Regions from separate parts of the Streptomyces sp. SYSU D01066-1 genome, predicted to be linked through region 2. Evidence: riboswitches for the same ligand, from Rfam matches in the RefSeq annotation. Region 2 holds a riboswitch; the other holds the start of a gene.

Region 1 (8,023 bases), on a different contig from region 2:
GTGATCACCCGTTCTAGGGTTCGAAGCCAGACCCTAGTGACCCAGTCGTGATCAGTTCAAATCCTTCTCAGGAAAAACCCGTTCACCGACAGCATCTTTTACCTCGGTGTCACCAGCGGTGACGCGAGGTTGACCCTACGTCAAGCAGCGGGTCAGGAAAGCCGCTTCAGCAGCATCGCCGAGGCCACCGGGCGGGCTCCCGCGCGGGCCACCCCGTCGGCGACCTCGCGGTCGGTGGAGGCGACGATGACCGGCCGGCCCGGCGGCTCGGCCCGCACCAGCTGGCGGATCAGCTCGTCGGCGGTGACGCCGGGCTTCGAGAAGAGCACCCTGACCCCGCGCGGCGGCGCCAGCAGCACCGGGGCGGCCAGCTCGGCCCCGTCGAAGACGCAGGTCACCTCGGCGCCGGTCTGCGCGGCGAGCTGGGAGAGCTGGCCGAGGAGCCTCAGCCGCTGCTTCTCCAGGGGCATCTGCGGATAACCGGTCTTGGTGACGTTGTAGCCGTCGACGACCAGATGGGCCTGAGGCAGTTCGAGCAACTGGTCCAGCACGGCCGGGTCGTGCTCGGACAGCGCGCGGGCCGCGATGTCCTTCGGGGTCATCCGGCCGGGCTCCACGGCGTCCACGGTCTCGGCGGGGCGTACGGAGACCGGCGGCAGCGCCAGCTCCCGGCGCAGCCCCTGGGTGGCGTCCAGCAGGGTGTCGAGCAGCAGCCGCACCCGCATGTCCTCGACGCTGCGGCCCTCCCGGGCGGCCTTGCGGGTGGCCTCCAGGGCCGCTTCCGCCTCGCCGAGACGGGCCTTGAGCCGCCGCGTCTCACTCTCGGCGGCGGACACCTGGGCCTGCGCCTCGGTGCGTACGGCGTCCAGCTCGGCGCGCATCTTGCGCACCGCCGCCTCGCCGCGCTTGACGTCGCTGAGCGCGCCGCGCAGCTTGCGGTGGAGCGACTCCGCCTCCTTCCTGGCGGCGTCCAGCTCGCCGCGCAGCCGCTCGGTCTCGCCCCGGCCGTGCTCCCGGGCGCGTTCCAGCTCCGCGCGCAGCCGGCCCAGCTCGGCGCGGGCCTCCTCGTCGGCGCGCTCGGCGTCGGCCCGCTGGGCCTCCTCGCCGGCGGCGGCCACGAGCTTGACCCAGCCGGCCGGGCGCAGCACGTAGGCCGCGGCCGCCACGTCGAGCGGGTCCGCGGCCGGGGGCGGGGAACCGGAGTCGAGGGCGCCGGCCAGTTCCGGCTGGGACTCCCTGAGCTTCTCGCCGATGCGCTGGCGGAAGAGCGCGTCCGTCTCCAGCGCGGCGGCCATCGCGTTGCCCGCGAACTTGGCCCGCCGGTTCGGCGTGAACCGCGCGTACTGCCGCAGCTGCGCGGGCAGTTCCGCGAGGGTCAGCCCGCCGAAGCCGTCCGCGGCCAGCTGTACGACCCTGCGGCGCACCCCGTCGGGCAGCGGACGGTCGAGCACCTCAGCGGCGCCGTCGCCCGGCTCCCCGCCCCGTGTCTGCGCCATCCGTCACCCCAATGCCTGTGCGGGGCCGGCCCCGGTCAGGAGCCGGCACCCGGCCTGTCCACGAGTTCCACCTGGTCCACCGCGTTGCACCAGCGGCACCGCACCGACTCGATGGTCTCACTGAGCACCTCGCGCTCCTCGACCGTCGGCTCGCCGGCCAGATCGAGGTGGACGTACTCCACGACCTTCGACGCGCGGGTCACGTCGAAGCGGGTGAGGTTGCCGCAGAGGGTGCAGCGCCACCGCGTCGCGCCGGTCGGCTGGGGAACCGTCATCGTGGCTGTTCGCTCTCTTCCAGTGTCACCCGACGCACCGGCCTCCCCGGTACGTGTGGCTCGTAACCCTACGGCCTGGCGGGTACCGGCCGCCCACCTGTCCACGGCGGCGAGGCGCTCCCGGAGCTTTCGTCCGGTTACGTCATGCTCTGTACCCATGAGCCGCAACTGGAGCCCGGCGGCCGTCCGGGTACTGCGCACGGTACGGGCGGCCCTGTCCCGCCGCCCGGCCCGGGGCGCGGCGCCCGTGACGCACGGGCTGATCGTCCTGTGCTGCCTGCTGTTCCTGGTCAGCCCCGCGGCGGGCCTCGACCCGCGGCACGACGGCTCCGCCGAGGAGCTGCTCGCCGCGCGGCACGTCTACTTCCGGCGCTGGGGCGTGGTCCCCGCCGAGCTGTTCGACGGGGCGCCGCGGGCGCTGCTGGCCCCGGTCACGGCACTGTTCGTGCACGGCGACTGGGTACACCTGTTCGGCAACATGCTCTTCCTCTATGTCTTCGGGGTGATGACCGAGGAGCGGATGGGTCACCTCCGGTTCCTGCTGTTCCACCTCGGCTGCGGGTACCTGGCCCTGCTGGGGTACGCCATCGCCAACGACGACTCCCGGCAGCCCCTGGTCGGTGCCTCCGGGGCGATCTCGGCGGTCCTCGGCGCGTTCCTGTACCTGTTCCCCCGGGCGCGCGTGACCAGTCTCCTGCCGTTCCTGCTGTTCATGCCGTTGCGCTTCCCGGCCTGGCTGGTGCTGCCGTTCTGGGCGGTGCTGCAGTGGCTGTCGGCGTGGCGGGCCGGGGACGGGCCGGGGGTGGCGTACCTGGCCCACCTGGTCGGCTTCGGTCTCGGCTTCCTCTGCGCCTGGGTGCGTTCCGGGCGGCGGGCTAGAGTGAAGGCCGCCCCAGCGCCCGCCCCCGAGGGAGAGAACCTGCCGTGATCACCGCGATCGTCCTCATCAAGACCAGCGTGGACCGGATCCCCGAGATCGCGGAACGGATCGCCGCGCTGGAGAGCGTGAGCGAGGTCTTCTCCGTCACCGGCACCTACGACCTGATCGCCATGGTGCGGGTGCGCGAGCACGAGGAGCTGGCGGAGGTCATCCCCGGGCGGATCAGCAAAATCCCGGGCGTGGAGGGCACGGACACGCATGTGGCGTTCCGCACGTACTCGCAGCACGACCTGGAGGCGGCGTTCTCCATCGGGCTGGACAACTGACCCCGGTCCGCGCGCGGACGAGGAGTTGCGCGTCCGCGGCCCATCCGGGCCGCCGGGTGCCGCGCGCGGACCGGGCGGGTGCGCCCGGTGCGCGCCGCCGCCGCGCACCGCACCGGAGAGGACCTCACCGGCCGTGTCCCGGTGCACGGCAAGCGCGCAGCTCCTGACGGACGCGGCCGGGCGGGCCCGCGGGACGCTCCCGCCGGGCGCCCGGCCACCGGGTCACGCGGCGGCGGGGCTGCCGGAGGTGTCGGGCACGCAGCGGCCGTGCTCGGTGCGGTAGTTCCAGCGGGCGCCGTCCCGCACCAGCTCCCGCACCGCCGTCACGAACCGTTCCACGTGCTCGTCGGGGGTGCCCGCGCCGAAGCTGACCCGCACCGCGTTGAGGGGCTTCTCGCCGGGCGCCGCCTCGGGGGCACCGCACTCGCCCTGGCCGCCCGGGTCGCCGCCGAGCAGGGTGCGCACCAGCGGGTGGGCGCAGAACAGGCCGTCGCGCACGCCGATGCCGTACTCGGCGGAGAGGGCGGCGGCGAAGTGGGAGCTGTTCCAGCCGTCGACGACGAAGGAGAGCACCCCGACGCGCGGCGCGTCGTTTCCGAACAGCGACAGCACCCGCACCTGGGGCACCTCGGCGAGCCCTTCCCGCACCTGGCCGATCAGGTACTCCTCGCGGGCCACCAGCGTCTCGAACCCGGCCTCGGTGAGGGCCGTGCAGGCGGAGGCGATCGCGTAGGCGCCGATGACGTTGGGCGAGCCGGCCTCGTGCCGGGCGGCGTCCTCGTGCCACTCGACGTCCACTCCCCCGTCCGCGCGCCGGGCGACCGTGCGGCTGGCGCCGCCGCCCGCGAGGTACGGCTCGGCCGCGCGCAGCCAGTCGGCGCGGCCGGCCAGCACGCCCGAGCCGAAGGGGGCGTACAGCTTGTGCCCGGAGAAGGCGACCCAGTCGACGTCCAGGTCGCGCGCGCTCACCGGGCGGTGGGGGGCGAGCTGGGCGGCGTCCAGGACGATCCGGGCACCGTGCGCGTGCGCGGCGGCGGCCAGTCCGCGCACCGGCCACAGCTCGCCGGTGACGTTGGAGGCGCCGGTGACGCAGACCAGGGCGGGGCCGTACGGCTCCCGGTCGGCGAGGGCCCGCTCCAGGGTCTCGACGGCCTGCGCCGGGGTGCGGGGCGCGTCGAGGAAGGTGACGTCGGCCTCGCGCCAGGGCAGCAGCGAGGCGTGGTGCTCGGTCTCGAAGACGAAGACCCGGCAGCCGGCGGGCAGCGCGGCGGCCAGCAGGTTCAGGGAGTCGGTGGTGGAGCGGGTGAAGACCACCTGGTCGTCGTCCCGGCAGCCGAGGAAGCCGTGGACGGTCCGGCGGGCGTTCTCGAACAGGTCGGTGGAGAGCTGGGAGAGGTACCCGGCGCCCCGGTGGACGCTGCCGTAGTAGGGCGCGTAGGCGGCCACGTCGTCCCAGACCCGCTGGAGCGCGGGGGCGCTGGCGGCGTAGTCGAGCGCGGCGTAGGTGACCTCGCCGCCGGTGACGAGCGGCACGGTGACGTCCCGGCCGAGGACGGGCAGCGGGGAGCGGACAGCGGTGGGCACGGACATGGCGGACTCCCGTGAATACGACGCGAGAAGCGAAGGAGGAAGGAAGGAAGGGGACGCGGAGGCGGGGCTCTGCGGCCCTAGCGCATTCGCTGATTCACGGGAGACTCCCTCGGACGACCCAGGACCCCTGGTACGCGAGGGGTCCGCGCTTGCCGTGGACCCTGCTGTCCACGGCCTGGTCTTCACCCGGGGCACCCCGCCACGGACGGAGGGTTGCCGGACAGTCGGCCGGGGCCTCATGACTGTCACTCATGACCTGGTGCGAAAACGTACGTGAGGTGATCGCCGTCCCGCAAGCCGTGTCCGGATCACGGGACGGACGTCACAGGACGCCGCAGGACGTCACGGGCTCCGTCAGGCGTTGCTGGCGGCCACCCAGCGCTCCAGCGCGTTGCGGGCCGCGCCCGAGTCGATCGACTCGGCGGCCCGTGCCATGCCGGCCCGGATGCGGTCCGTCAGCGGCCCCTCGCCGGGCTCCAGGGCCACCAGGGCCGCCGCCGAGTTGAGCAGCACCGCGTCCCGCACGGGGCCCGGCTCACCGCCCAGCAGCCGGCGGGCCACGTCCGCGTTGTAGGAGGCGTCGGCGCCCCGCAGCGCCTCGACGGGCACGATCTCGATGCCGACGTCACGCGGGTCGAAGACCTCCTCGGTCACCGTGCCGTCCCGCACGGTCCACACCCGGGAGGTGGCCGTCGTGGTCAGCTCGTCCAGGCCGTCATCACCGCGGAAGACCAGCGCGGAGTTGCCGCGCTCGGCGAAGACCCCGGCGATGATCGGCGCCATCCGGGCGTCGGCGACACCGATCGCCTGGGAGCGGACCTTGGCCGGATTGGTCAGCGGGCCCAGGAAGTTGAAGACCGTCCGGATGCCGAGCTGGCCGCGGGCGGCGGCGACGTGGCGCAGCGCGGGGTGGAACTTCACGGCGAAGCAGAAGGTGATCCCGGCCTCCTCGGCGACCTCGGCCACCCGCTTGGGGGTCAGCTCCAGATTGACGCCGAGCTTCTCCAGGACGTCGGAGGCGCCGGAGGCCGAGGAGGCCGCGCGGCTGCCGTGCTTGACGACCTTCGCCCCGGTGCCGGCGACGACGATCGCCGACATGGTGGAGATGTTGACGGTCTTGGCGCCGTCGCCGCCGGTGCCGACGATGTCGACCGTGTCCCCGGGCACCTGGATCACATGGGCGTGCCCGTACATCGCGCGGACCAGGCCGCCGATCTCGTCCACGGTCTCGCCCTTGGCCCGCAGCGCCACCGCGAACCCGGCGATCTGCGCGTCGGTCGCCTCGCCGCGCATGATCGTGTCCATCGCCCACGCGGTCTCGTCGGCGGACAGGTCCCGCCCGCCCAGCAGTCCGTTCAGCAGCGCGGGCCAGGAGCGGCCCGCCGCGGTGTCGCCTCCAGCGGGGGTCACAGCGCTCATCAGCCGCTCCTGGTGTGTCGTAGGGAGGATCGGTCCCACCCTATCCAGCCCGGAGCCATGACGAGGGGCCCCGTCCGAACACCGGACGGGGCCCCTCGCCGTGGCGTGGCGACGCTCGGGGATCAGTGGTGGCCGTGGCCGCTGGTGATCTCCCGGTACTCCTCGACGGTCGGCTTCGGAATCTGCGACTCCTCGCCGTAGTAGGACTTGCTGAGCTTGGCCCGGAGCTTCTCGGTGCTCTTGGGCTTCCGCTCGACGCCGTTCTCGTCGACGGTCGGACCGATCTCGGCCGGCTTGTACTGCTCGTGCGCGGTGAGCGTGTACATGTGCTCCTGGCTGAGCGGCTCGTGCACCTCGATGAACTCACCGTGCGGCAGGCGCTTGATGATGCCCGCCTCGCGGCCGTGCAGCACCTTCTCCTTGTCCCGGCGCTGCAGGCCGAGGCAGATGCGCTTGGTGATCACGAACGCGATGACCGGACCGACGAAGAAGCCGATGCGGACGAACCAGGTGACCGCGTTGATCGACAGGTGGAAGTGGGTGGCGATGATGTCGTTGCCACCGCCGATCAGCATGATCATGTACGCGGTGACCCAGGCGACGCCGAGTCCCGTGCGGGTCGGGGCGTTGCGCGGGCGGTCCAGGATGTGGTGCTCGCGCTTGTCCCCGGTGATCCAGGACTCGATGAACGGGTACACCGCGATCGCCGCGAGGAAGAGGCCGAAGAGCACCAGCGGGACGAACACGCCCAGGACCAGCGTGTGGCCCCAGAACCTGATCTCCCAGCCCGGCATGGCGCGGACCAGGCCCTCGGCGAATCCCATGTACCAGTCCGGCTGGGCGCCGGTGGAGACCTGGTCGGGCCGGTAGGGGCCCAGCGCCCAGATCGGGTTGATCGACGCGATGGCGGCGAGGATCGAGATGACGCCGAAGACGAGGAAGAAGAAGCCTCCGGCCTTGGCCATGTAGACCGGCATCAGCGGCATGCCGACGACGTTCTTGTTGGTCCGTCCGGGCCCCGCGAACTGCGTGTGCTTGTGGTAGAAGACCAGGATCAGGTGGGCGACCACGAGCCCGAGCATGATGCCCGGCAGCAGCAGGATGTGGATCGAGTAGAACCGGGCGACGAAGTCGGTCCCGGGGAACTCCCCGCCGAACAGGAACATCGAGATGTACGTGCCGACGATCGGAACGGACAGGATCGCGCCCTGCGTGAAGCGGACACCGGTGCCGGAGAGCAGGTCGTCGGGGAGCGAGTAACCGGTGAAGCCGGTGAACATGCCGAGGACGAACAGCAGGAAGCCGAACAGCCAGTTGATCTCACGCGGCTTGCGGAACGCGCCGGTGAAGAAGACGCGCATCATGTGCACGAACATGCCGGCCAGGAAGACGACCGCCGCCCAGTGGTGGATCTGCCGGATGAGCAGACCGCCGCGGACGTCGAAGCTGATCTCCAGCGTCGACCGGTAGGCCTCGCTCATCAGCTGGCCCTGCAGCGGGATGTAACTGCCGTGGTACTCCACCTCGTTCATCGACGGGTGGAAGAACAGCGTCAGGTACACACCCGTGAGGATGATGATGAGGAAGCTGTAGAGGCAGACCTCGCCCAGCATGAAGGACCAGTGGTCCGGGAAGATCTTGCGCAGGTTGGCCCTGGCCAGGGAGTAGATCCCGAGCCGGCCGTCGGCCCAGTCGGCGACGCGCTCGCCGGCCGGTGCCTTCCCGCGGGAGCGGGCCGTGGTGCTCTCATGTGTGCTCATCCGCGCTCCCAGAATGCAGGACCGACGGGCTCTTCGAAGTCGCCGAGCGCTTCGAGGTAGCCCTCGTCGTTCACACCGATGCGCAGCTGCGGCAGCGGGTGACCGGCGGGACCGAAGATGACCCGGGCACCGTCGGAGAGGTCGAAGGTGGACTGGTGGCAGGGGCACAGCACGTGGTGCGTCTGCTGCTCGTACAGGGAGATCGGACAGCCGACGTGGGTGCAGATCTTCGAGTACGCCACGATGCCCTCGTGCGACCACTCGAGTTCGCGCTTGT
Region 2 (8,023 bases):
TGAGGGTGACGACGACCAGGTCGCCGTCGGCGGCTATCCGGCGGGCGTCGTAGCCGGGGCTGCCGCCGTGCCCGAGCTTGTAGGCGCCGCCGTGGATCCACACCATCACCGGACGGCGGGCGGCCGGATCGGCGTCGGGCGTCCAGACGTTGACGGTCAGCCAGTCGCCGTCGCCCGACCCGGCCGCCGCCCGGCCCGGGACCAGCAGGTCCTGCGGGGGCGGCGGACCGAAGGCGTACGCCTCCCGGACACCGTCCCACGCCTTCGCCGGGCGCGGCGCGGCGAACCGCGCCGCTCCGACCGGCGGCGCGGCGAACGGGATGCCCCGGAAGACGGTGAGACCGCCCTCCCGGCGTCCGCGCACCGCGCCGCCGGCGGTGCCCACCACGACCCCGCCGGCCCCGCTGCCCCCACTGCCCCCGCTGACCCGCGTGTCCGTCATCGACCACTCCTGACTGGTTACCGTCGGCCGTACGCCAGTTGGTGATCTCACGGACCCTACGCCCCGCCGGGCACCGGCTCAGCTCAGGGTCTTCAGCGCCGCCGGGTCGAACGGGGCCAGCTCGTCGAAGCGGCCGGACAGCACCTTCTCGGCCCACCGCGGGTCCTGGAGCAGCGCCCGGCCGACGGCGACCAGGTCGAACTCGTCGCGCTCCAGCCGGTCCAGCAGCTCGTCGAGGCCCTTGACCGCGGCGCCCTCGCCGGTGAACGCCCTGCCGAACTCGCCGTCGAGCCCCACCGAGCCGACGGTGATGACGGGCTTGCCGGTCAGCTTCTTCGTCCAGCCGGCGAGGTTGAGGTCGGAGCCGTCGAACTCCGGCAGCCAGTAGCGCCGCGTGGAGGCGTGGAAGGCGTCGACACCGGCGGCGGCGAGCGGGGCGAGGATCGCGTCCAGCTCCTCGGGGGTCTGGGCGAGACGGGCGCCGTAGTGGTCCGACTTCCACTGCGAGAACCGGAAGATGACGGGGAACCGCGCCGAGACCCGTTCCCGCACCGCCGCCACGATCCGGGCGGCGAACTTCGTGCGGGCCACCGGGTCGCCGCCGTAGGCGTCGGTACGGCGGTTGGTGCCCTCCCACAGGAACTGGTCGACGAGGTAGCCGTGGGCGCCGTGGATCTCGACCCCGTGGAACCCGATGCGCTCGGCGTCGGCGGCGGCCTGCGCGAACGCCGCGACCACGTCGTCGATGTCCTGCCGCGTCATCACCTTGCCGGTGGGCTCGTCCGCCCCGAGCCGCAGCCCGGACGGCCCGACGGCCGGGGCGTCGGCGAACGGCGGCTCCCCCTCGTTGCGCACCATCCCGATGTGCCACAGCTGGGGCACGATCGTGCCGCCCGCCGCGCGCACCGCCTCGGCGACCTTCGCCCATCCGGCCAGCTGCTCCTCCCCGTGGAACCGCGGCACGCTGTCGCTCTGCCCGGCGGAGGGGTGACCGACGTACGTCCCCTCGGTGACGATCAGTCCGACGCCGGCGGCGGCGCGGCGGGCGTAGTACGACACCACGTCCTCGCCCGGGACGCCGCCCGGCGAGAACATCCGGGTCATCGGCGCCATCACGACGCGGTTCGGCACGGTCAGGCCGTTGATCGTGGTGGGCCGGGAGAGGATCTCGGCGGCGCGGGAGGCGGCGTCGGTCACGGGGAGCTCCTTGGTCGGGAGGGGGGAACCGGACGGTATGTGCACGCGCATACAACGCGCGCCTCAGGCACAACCCGTCCCCGCGCTCATGGCATTCCTGCCGTGAGCGGTCCGTGACCCGGTTCACAGTGGCCGCCGGAAAACGCCGAGGGCGGCGCCCCCTGTCGGAAGAACAGGAGGCGCCGCCCTCGGAACGAAGGACGCTCGATCAGCCCTCGGGCCGATCAGAAGTCCATGTCACCGCCCGGCATGCCGCCGCCGGCCGGGGCGGCGCCCGCCTTCTCCGGCTTGTCGGCGATGACGGCCTCGGTGGTGAGGAACAGCGCGGCGATGGACGCGGCGTTCTGCAGCGCGGAGCGCGTCACCTTCGCCGGGTCGATGATGCCCTCGGCGATCATGTCGACGTACTCACCGGTCGCGGCGTTCAGACCGTGGCCGACGGTGAGGTTGCGGACCTTCTCCACGACGACGCCGCCCTCGAGACCGCCGTTGACGGCGATCTGCTTCAGCGGGGCCTCCAGCGCGAGCTTCACGGCGTTGGCGCCGGTCGCCTCGTCGCCGTCCAGCTCCAGCTTCTCGAAGACCTGGGAGGCCTGGAGCAGGGCCACGCCACCACCGGCGACGATGCCCTCCTCGACGGCCGCCTTGGCGTTGCGCACGGCGTCCTCGATGCGGTGCTTGCGCTCCTTGAGCTCCACCTCGGTGGCGGCACCGGCCTTGATGACCGCGACGCCGCCCGCGAGCTTGGCCAGGCGCTCCTGGAGCTTCTCGCGGTCGTAGTCCGAGTCGCTGTTCTCGATCTCGGCGCGGATCTGGTTGACCCGGCCGGCGACCTGGTCGGCGGAACCGGAGCCGTCGACGATGGTGGTCTCGTCCTTGGTGATGACGACCTTGCGGGCGCGGCCCAGGAGGTCCAGGGTCGCGTTCTCCAGCTTGAGGCCGACCTCCTCGGAGATGACCTCGCCGCCCGTGAGGATGGCGATGTCGCCGAGCATGGCCTTGCGGCGGTCGCCGAAGCCCGGGGCCTTGACGGCGACGGACTTGAAGGTGCCGCGGATCTTGTTGACGACCAGGGTCGACAGGGCCTCGCCCTCGACGTCCTCGGCGATGATCAGCAGCGGCTTGCCCGACTGCATGACCTTCTCCAGGAGCGGGAGCAGGTCCTTGACGGCGGAGATCTTGGAGTTGGCGATCAGGATGTACGGGTCGTCGAGGACGGCCTCCATACGCTCCATGTCGGTGGCGAAGTACGCCGAGATGTAGCCCTTGTCGAAGCGCATACCCTCGGTGAGCTCCAGCTCCAGACCGAAGGTCTGGGACTCCTCGACGGTGATGACGCCTTCCTTGCCGACCTTGTCCATGGCCTCGGCGATCAGCTCGCCGATCTGGGTGTCGGCGGCGGAGATGGAGGCCGTGGAGGCGATCTGCTCCTTGGTCTCGACGTCCTTCGCCTGCTCCAGCAGGGCGGCGGAGACGGCCTCGACGGCCTTCTCGATGCCGCGCTTCAGGGCCATCGGGTTGGCGCCGGCCGCCACGTTGCGCAGGCCCTCGCGGACCAGGGCCTGGGCGAGGACGGTCGCGGTGGTCGTACCGTCACCGGCGACGTCGTCCGTCTTCTTGGCGACTTCCTTGACCAGCTCGGCGCCGATCTTCTCGTACGGGTCCTCGAGTTCGATCTCCTTGGCGATGGAGACACCATCGTTGGTGATCGTGGGGGCGCCCCACTTCTTCTCGAGGACGACGTTGCGGCCCTTGGGGCCGAGCGTCACCTTGACGGCGTCCGCGAGCTGGTTCATGCCGCGCTCGAGGCCGCGCCGTGCCTCCTCGTCGAACGCGATGATCTTGGCCATGTGAAGTGGTCCCTCCAGGACTGGGGGTGATTCCTTCGGACCGCGCCCGCGCCCGCGACGGACGGCTCGCCGGCCCCGTGGTTCCTTCCCCACGCCGGCCCGCGGGCCTCACCGACCCGGTCCTTCGTTGTCACTCTCACCTTCAGAGTGCTAACGCAATGATTAGCACTCGACCCCTCCGAGTGCAAGGCGCTCCCTCGAAGAGGGCCCGATGAGGGGGGCGGCCGGGCGGCGGGCGGGCGCGAGCGCCTCCCCCGGACCGGGGGCCGCGCCCGGCCGCCCGCGGGCACGGCCCGGACATGCCGCAGGGCCCGCGCCTCGGTGAGGCGCGGGCCCTGCGGAGAAGACCGTTCGCTGCGGTGGTCGCGCGGATCAGGCAGTGACGCGGACCATGTCGGCCTGCGGGCCCTTCTGGCCCTGCGAGATCTCGAACTCGACCCGCTGGCCTTCTTCAAGGGTGCGGTAGCCGTCCATCTGGATCGCGCTGTAGTGGACGAAAACATCCGCACCACCGTCGACCGCGATGAAGCCGTACCCCTTCTCCGCGTTGAACCACTTGACGGTGCCCTGAGCCATGCCTAACTCCCCTATTACTGGCCCTTGCACAGATCCGCACTTCGCGGATCCGGGTCAGACCTCGCCCCCCAAACGGTTCGGGGGCGTGCGCCGGAACGCGTCGACCGCGGCCGAATGTATCTGTCCAACTGCCCTGCGCAACAGGTCAATTGGACGAGAAATCCGGACGGGCGCGGTCCGGAATATGGCGAGAAATCACTGGAATCCGGGGCAAGTCGGGCCACACAAAGGCCACAAAAGCCGCGAGGGACGACCACAGTTTGGCTACATCTAGTCGGGCGTGCGGCAGGAATTCTCGGTTCGCGCTTTCGCGATCATCGGCGCGTTCCCCAACTCTACCCCGCTCAACCACATGGAATTGCCCCCTCCGCTTCTATTGCGGAGGGGGCAATTCCAGGGACGGCGGGTGACCGCGTCAGCCGCCGGCGACGGCCGGGATGATGGAGACGCCGGCCCCGTCGGGGGTGGCCGTCTCCAGGCCCTGCTCGAAGCGGACGTCGTCGTCGTTGACGTAGACGTTGACGAAGCGGCGCAGCTTGCCCTGGTCGTCGAGGACGCGGGCGGAGATGCCGGCGTGGTTCTTCTCCAGGTCGGCGATGACCTCGCCGAGGGTGGCCCCTTCGGCGGTCACCTCGGCCTGCCCGCCGGTGTAGGTGCGCAGGATGGTCGGGATGCGGACAGAGACACTCACTTGGAACCTCCGGTCAGGGAATCTACGTAGGGGCGCGTCACGCCAGCCCCGCCTCGCGGAACGATTCGAGGTTCGGCCGGATCGTCGCCGTGAGGCCGGTCCCCGCCACCGCGTCCAGCGTCTTCAGCCCGTCCCCGGTGTTGAGCACGACGGTGGTCAGCGCCGGGTCCAGGACCCCCGCCTCGATGAGCTTCTTGGTCACCCCCACCGTGACCCCGCCCGCGGTCTCCGCGAAGATTCCCTCGGTCCGCGCCAGCAGCCTGATCGCCTCGACGACCTGCTCGTCGTTCACGTCCTCCACCGCGCCGCCGGTGCGGCGCGCGATGTCGAGGACGTAGGGGCCGTCGGCCGGGTTGCCGATCGCGAGGGACTTGGCGATGGTGTCCGGCTTCTGCGGGCGGACCACGTCGTGCCCGGCCTTGAAGGCGGTGGAGACCGGCGAGCAGCCCTCCGCCTGAGCGCCGAAGATCCTGTACGGCCTGTCCTCGACCAGGCCGAGCTCGATCAGCTCCTTCAGCCCCTTGTCGATCTTGGTGAGCTGGGAGCCGGAGGCGATGGGCACGACGAGCTGGTCGGGCAGCCGCCAGCCGAGCTGTTCGCAGATCTCGTACGCCAGGGTCTTGGAGCCCTCGGCGTAGTAGGGGCGCAGGTTGACGTTGACGAAGCCCCAGCCCTCGCCGGCCGGGTCGCCGATCAGCTCGGAGCAGAAGCGGTTGACGTCGTCGTAGTTGCCCTCGATGCCGACGAGTTCGCCGCCGTAGATCGCGGCCATGACGACCTTGCCCTGCTCCAGGTCGTGCGGGATGAACACGCACGAGCGCAGGCCGGCGCGGGCGGCGGCGGCGCCGACGGCACCGGCCAGGTTGCCGGTGGAGGAGCAGGACAGGGTGGTGAAGCCGAAGGCGCGGGCCGCTTCCAGGGCCTGGGCGACGACGCGGTCCTTGAAGGAGTGCGTGGGGTTGCCGGAGTCGTCCTTGACGTACAGGCCGCCGGTGACGCCCAGCTCGGCGGCGAGGCGGTCGGCCTTGACCAGCTTGGTCCAGCCCGGGTTGATGTTGGGCTTGTCGGCGACGTCCGCCGGGACCGGCAGGAGGGGCGCGTAACGCCAGATGTTGGTGGGGCCCGCCTCGATGCGCGCGCGGAGCTTCTCGGTGTCGTAGGACGAGAAGTCGTAAGCGATCTCCAGCGGGCCGAAACACTCCTCACAGGCGAAGACCGGGCCGAGGGGCACGCGGTGGCCGCATTCCCGGCAGGAGAGCGCCGTGGCGGAGCCGAGATCGACGGAGGCGGCGGGAGTGGTGGTGCTTTCGGCGGTCTGCACAGCCATGGAGGCGAGGCCCTTTCTCCTCATCTTCCTCACGGCGCATTTCGCCGTGAGACGGATTTGGCACCTTCCCGAGCCGGGAGCCTCGCTTCTTCACGAGTGCCGGCTGGAGGGTTGCCGGGGCTTCATCGGGCCGTGTCCCTCTGCCCCTCTGGATGAGCTGTATGTGGTTGTCGGCGGCGGCCACCCCCGACATGCGATGGTCATCCGCGTTGTCCAAGACTGTAACCGAAGGCCAGGACAGTTGAGATAGTCGTCCGATGCGCGAGATGGATCACACGAGGGGTGCGTGGTCCGTACAGGGAGGAGCCGCAGACCGTGCTGGAAGAAGTCGAGCGTTGGCTCAGCACACGTTCCTGGTCCGTGACCGACCGGCCGCTCCACCAGATCCTGGCCGCCAAGCAGCGCACGGGCCAGACGGTCAGTGTGGTGCTGCCCGCGCTGAACGAGGAGGAGACGGTCGGCGAGATCGTCGCGGCGATCCGGCACGACCTGATGTGCCAGGTGCCGCTGGTCGACGAGATCGTGGTGGTCGACTCCGGGTCGACGGACGCCACCGCGAAGGTGGCCGCGGCGGCCGGCGCCCGCGTCGCGCACCGCGACGAGATCCTGCCGCGCATCGCGCCCGTGCCCGGCAAGGGCGAGGTGCTGTGGCGGTCGCTGCTGGTGACGGGCGGCGACATCGTGGCCTTCGTCGACGCGGACCTCAGGGAGTTCTCGTCCGACTTCGTGACCGGCATCGTCGGCCCGCTGCTCACCGAGCCGGACGTGCACCTGGTCAAGGCCATGTACGACCGTCCGCTCGGCGCCGCCGCGGGCCAGGGCGGCCGGGTCACCGAGCTGATGGCCCGCCCGCTGCTGAACATGCACTGGCCGCGGCTGGCCGGGTTCGTGCAGCCGCTGGGCGGCGAGTACGCGGCCCGCCGCTCGCTGCTGGAGCGGCTGCCGTTCCCCGTCGGGTACGGGGTGGAGCTGGGGATGCTGGTGGACGCGCTGCACCTGGTGGGGCTCGACGCGCTGGCGCAGGTGGACGTCGGGGTGCGCAAGCACCGGCACCAGGACGGGCAGGCGCTGGGCCGGATGTCCGCCGCGATCTACCGCACCGCGCAGCTGCGGCTGGCCCGCGGCCATCTGGTCCGGCCGTCGCTGACCCAGTTCGAGCGCGGCGAGGACGGTTTCGAGCCGCGCACCTTCTCGGTGGACACCGAGGAACGGCCGCCGATGCTGGAGATCGCCGAGTACGCCCGGCGCGAGGTGGCGTGAACGTACGTTTGAGCCGTGGGCGGCCGGGCTAGGTTGAGGCGTATGGCTTCAACGTTCGGTGCTGCTCAGGTGCTGGTGGCCTCCAACCGTGGCCCCGTCTCGTACGAGATCCAGGAGGACGGCTCGCTGCGGTCGAAACGCGGCGGCGGCGGGCTGGTCTCCGGGCTGTCGGCGATCGGCCCGGACGCGGGGGCGCTGTGGGTGTGCTCGGCACTGTCCGACGGCGACCGCGAGGCGGTGCGGCGCGGGACCGGCGAGGCCGGCGTGCGGATGCTGGACGTACCGGCCGACGTGCACGCGGACGCGTACAACGGGATCGCCAACTCGGTGCTGTGGTTCGTGCACCACATGCTGTACCAGACGCCCCTGGAGCCGGTCTTCGACGCGGAGTTCCGGCGGCAGTGGGCGTCCTACGAGGCGTTCAACCGGGCCTTCGCCGAGGCGCTGGCCGAGGAGGCCGCCGAGGGCGCGGCCGTGCTGGTGCAGGACTACCACCTGACGCTGGTGCCGGGGATGCTGCGCGAGCTGCGCCCGGACCTGCGGATCAGCCACTTCTCGCACACGCCGTGGGCGCCGGTGGAGTACTTCCGGATGCTGCCCGACGACATCGCCGCGCAGGTGCTGCGCGGGATGCTGGGCGCGGACCGGCTCGGGTTCCTCACCCGGCGGTGGGCGGACGC

What was found. Region 2 has a riboswitch for S-adenosylmethionine ahead of thrC (threonine synthase). Riboswitches for the same ligand answer to the same signal wherever they lie in the genome.
Region 1: it holds a riboswitch for S-adenosylmethionine, as region 2 does, so the genes downstream of both, ACY1JF_RS25440 (aminotransferase class V-fold PLP-dependent enzyme) here and thrC (threonine synthase) in region 2, are expected to answer to the same signal.

Annotation. Positions count from the first base shown of each region.
Region 1 covers NZ_JBUDHV010000035.1:28,481-36,503, reverse strand. The annotation lists gene ACY1JF_RS25460 (NYN domain-containing protein) at 153-1,496, opposite strand; gene ACY1JF_RS25455 (hypothetical protein) at 1,532-1,771, opposite strand; gene ACY1JF_RS25450 (rhomboid family intramembrane serine protease) at 1,929-2,699, shown strand; gene ACY1JF_RS25445 (Lrp/AsnC family transcriptional regulator) at 2,696-2,977, shown strand; gene ACY1JF_RS25440 (aminotransferase class V-fold PLP-dependent enzyme) at 3,200-4,567, opposite strand; SAM riboswitch class IV at 4,708-4,824, opposite strand; gene trpD (anthranilate phosphoribosyltransferase) at 4,922-5,986, opposite strand; gene qcrB (cytochrome bc1 complex cytochrome b subunit) at 6,109-7,746, opposite strand; gene qcrA (cytochrome bc1 complex Rieske iron-sulfur subunit) at 7,743-8,023, opposite strand, start outside.
Region 2 covers NZ_JBUDHV010000017.1:87,835-95,857, forward strand. The annotation lists gene ACY1JF_RS18075 (carboxylesterase/lipase family protein) at 1-442, opposite strand, end outside; gene ACY1JF_RS18080 (NADH:flavin oxidoreductase) at 521-1,690, opposite strand; gene groL (chaperonin GroEL) at 1,864-3,489, opposite strand; gene ACY1JF_RS18090 (cold-shock protein) at 3,862-4,065, opposite strand; gene ACY1JF_RS18095 (MoaD/ThiS family protein) at 4,481-4,756, opposite strand; gene thrC (threonine synthase) at 4,794-6,083, opposite strand; SAM riboswitch class I at 6,101-6,242, opposite strand; gene ACY1JF_RS18105 (glucosyl-3-phosphoglycerate synthase) at 6,399-7,343, shown strand; gene ACY1JF_RS18110 (alpha,alpha-trehalose-phosphate synthase (UDP-forming)) at 7,386-8,023, shown strand, end outside.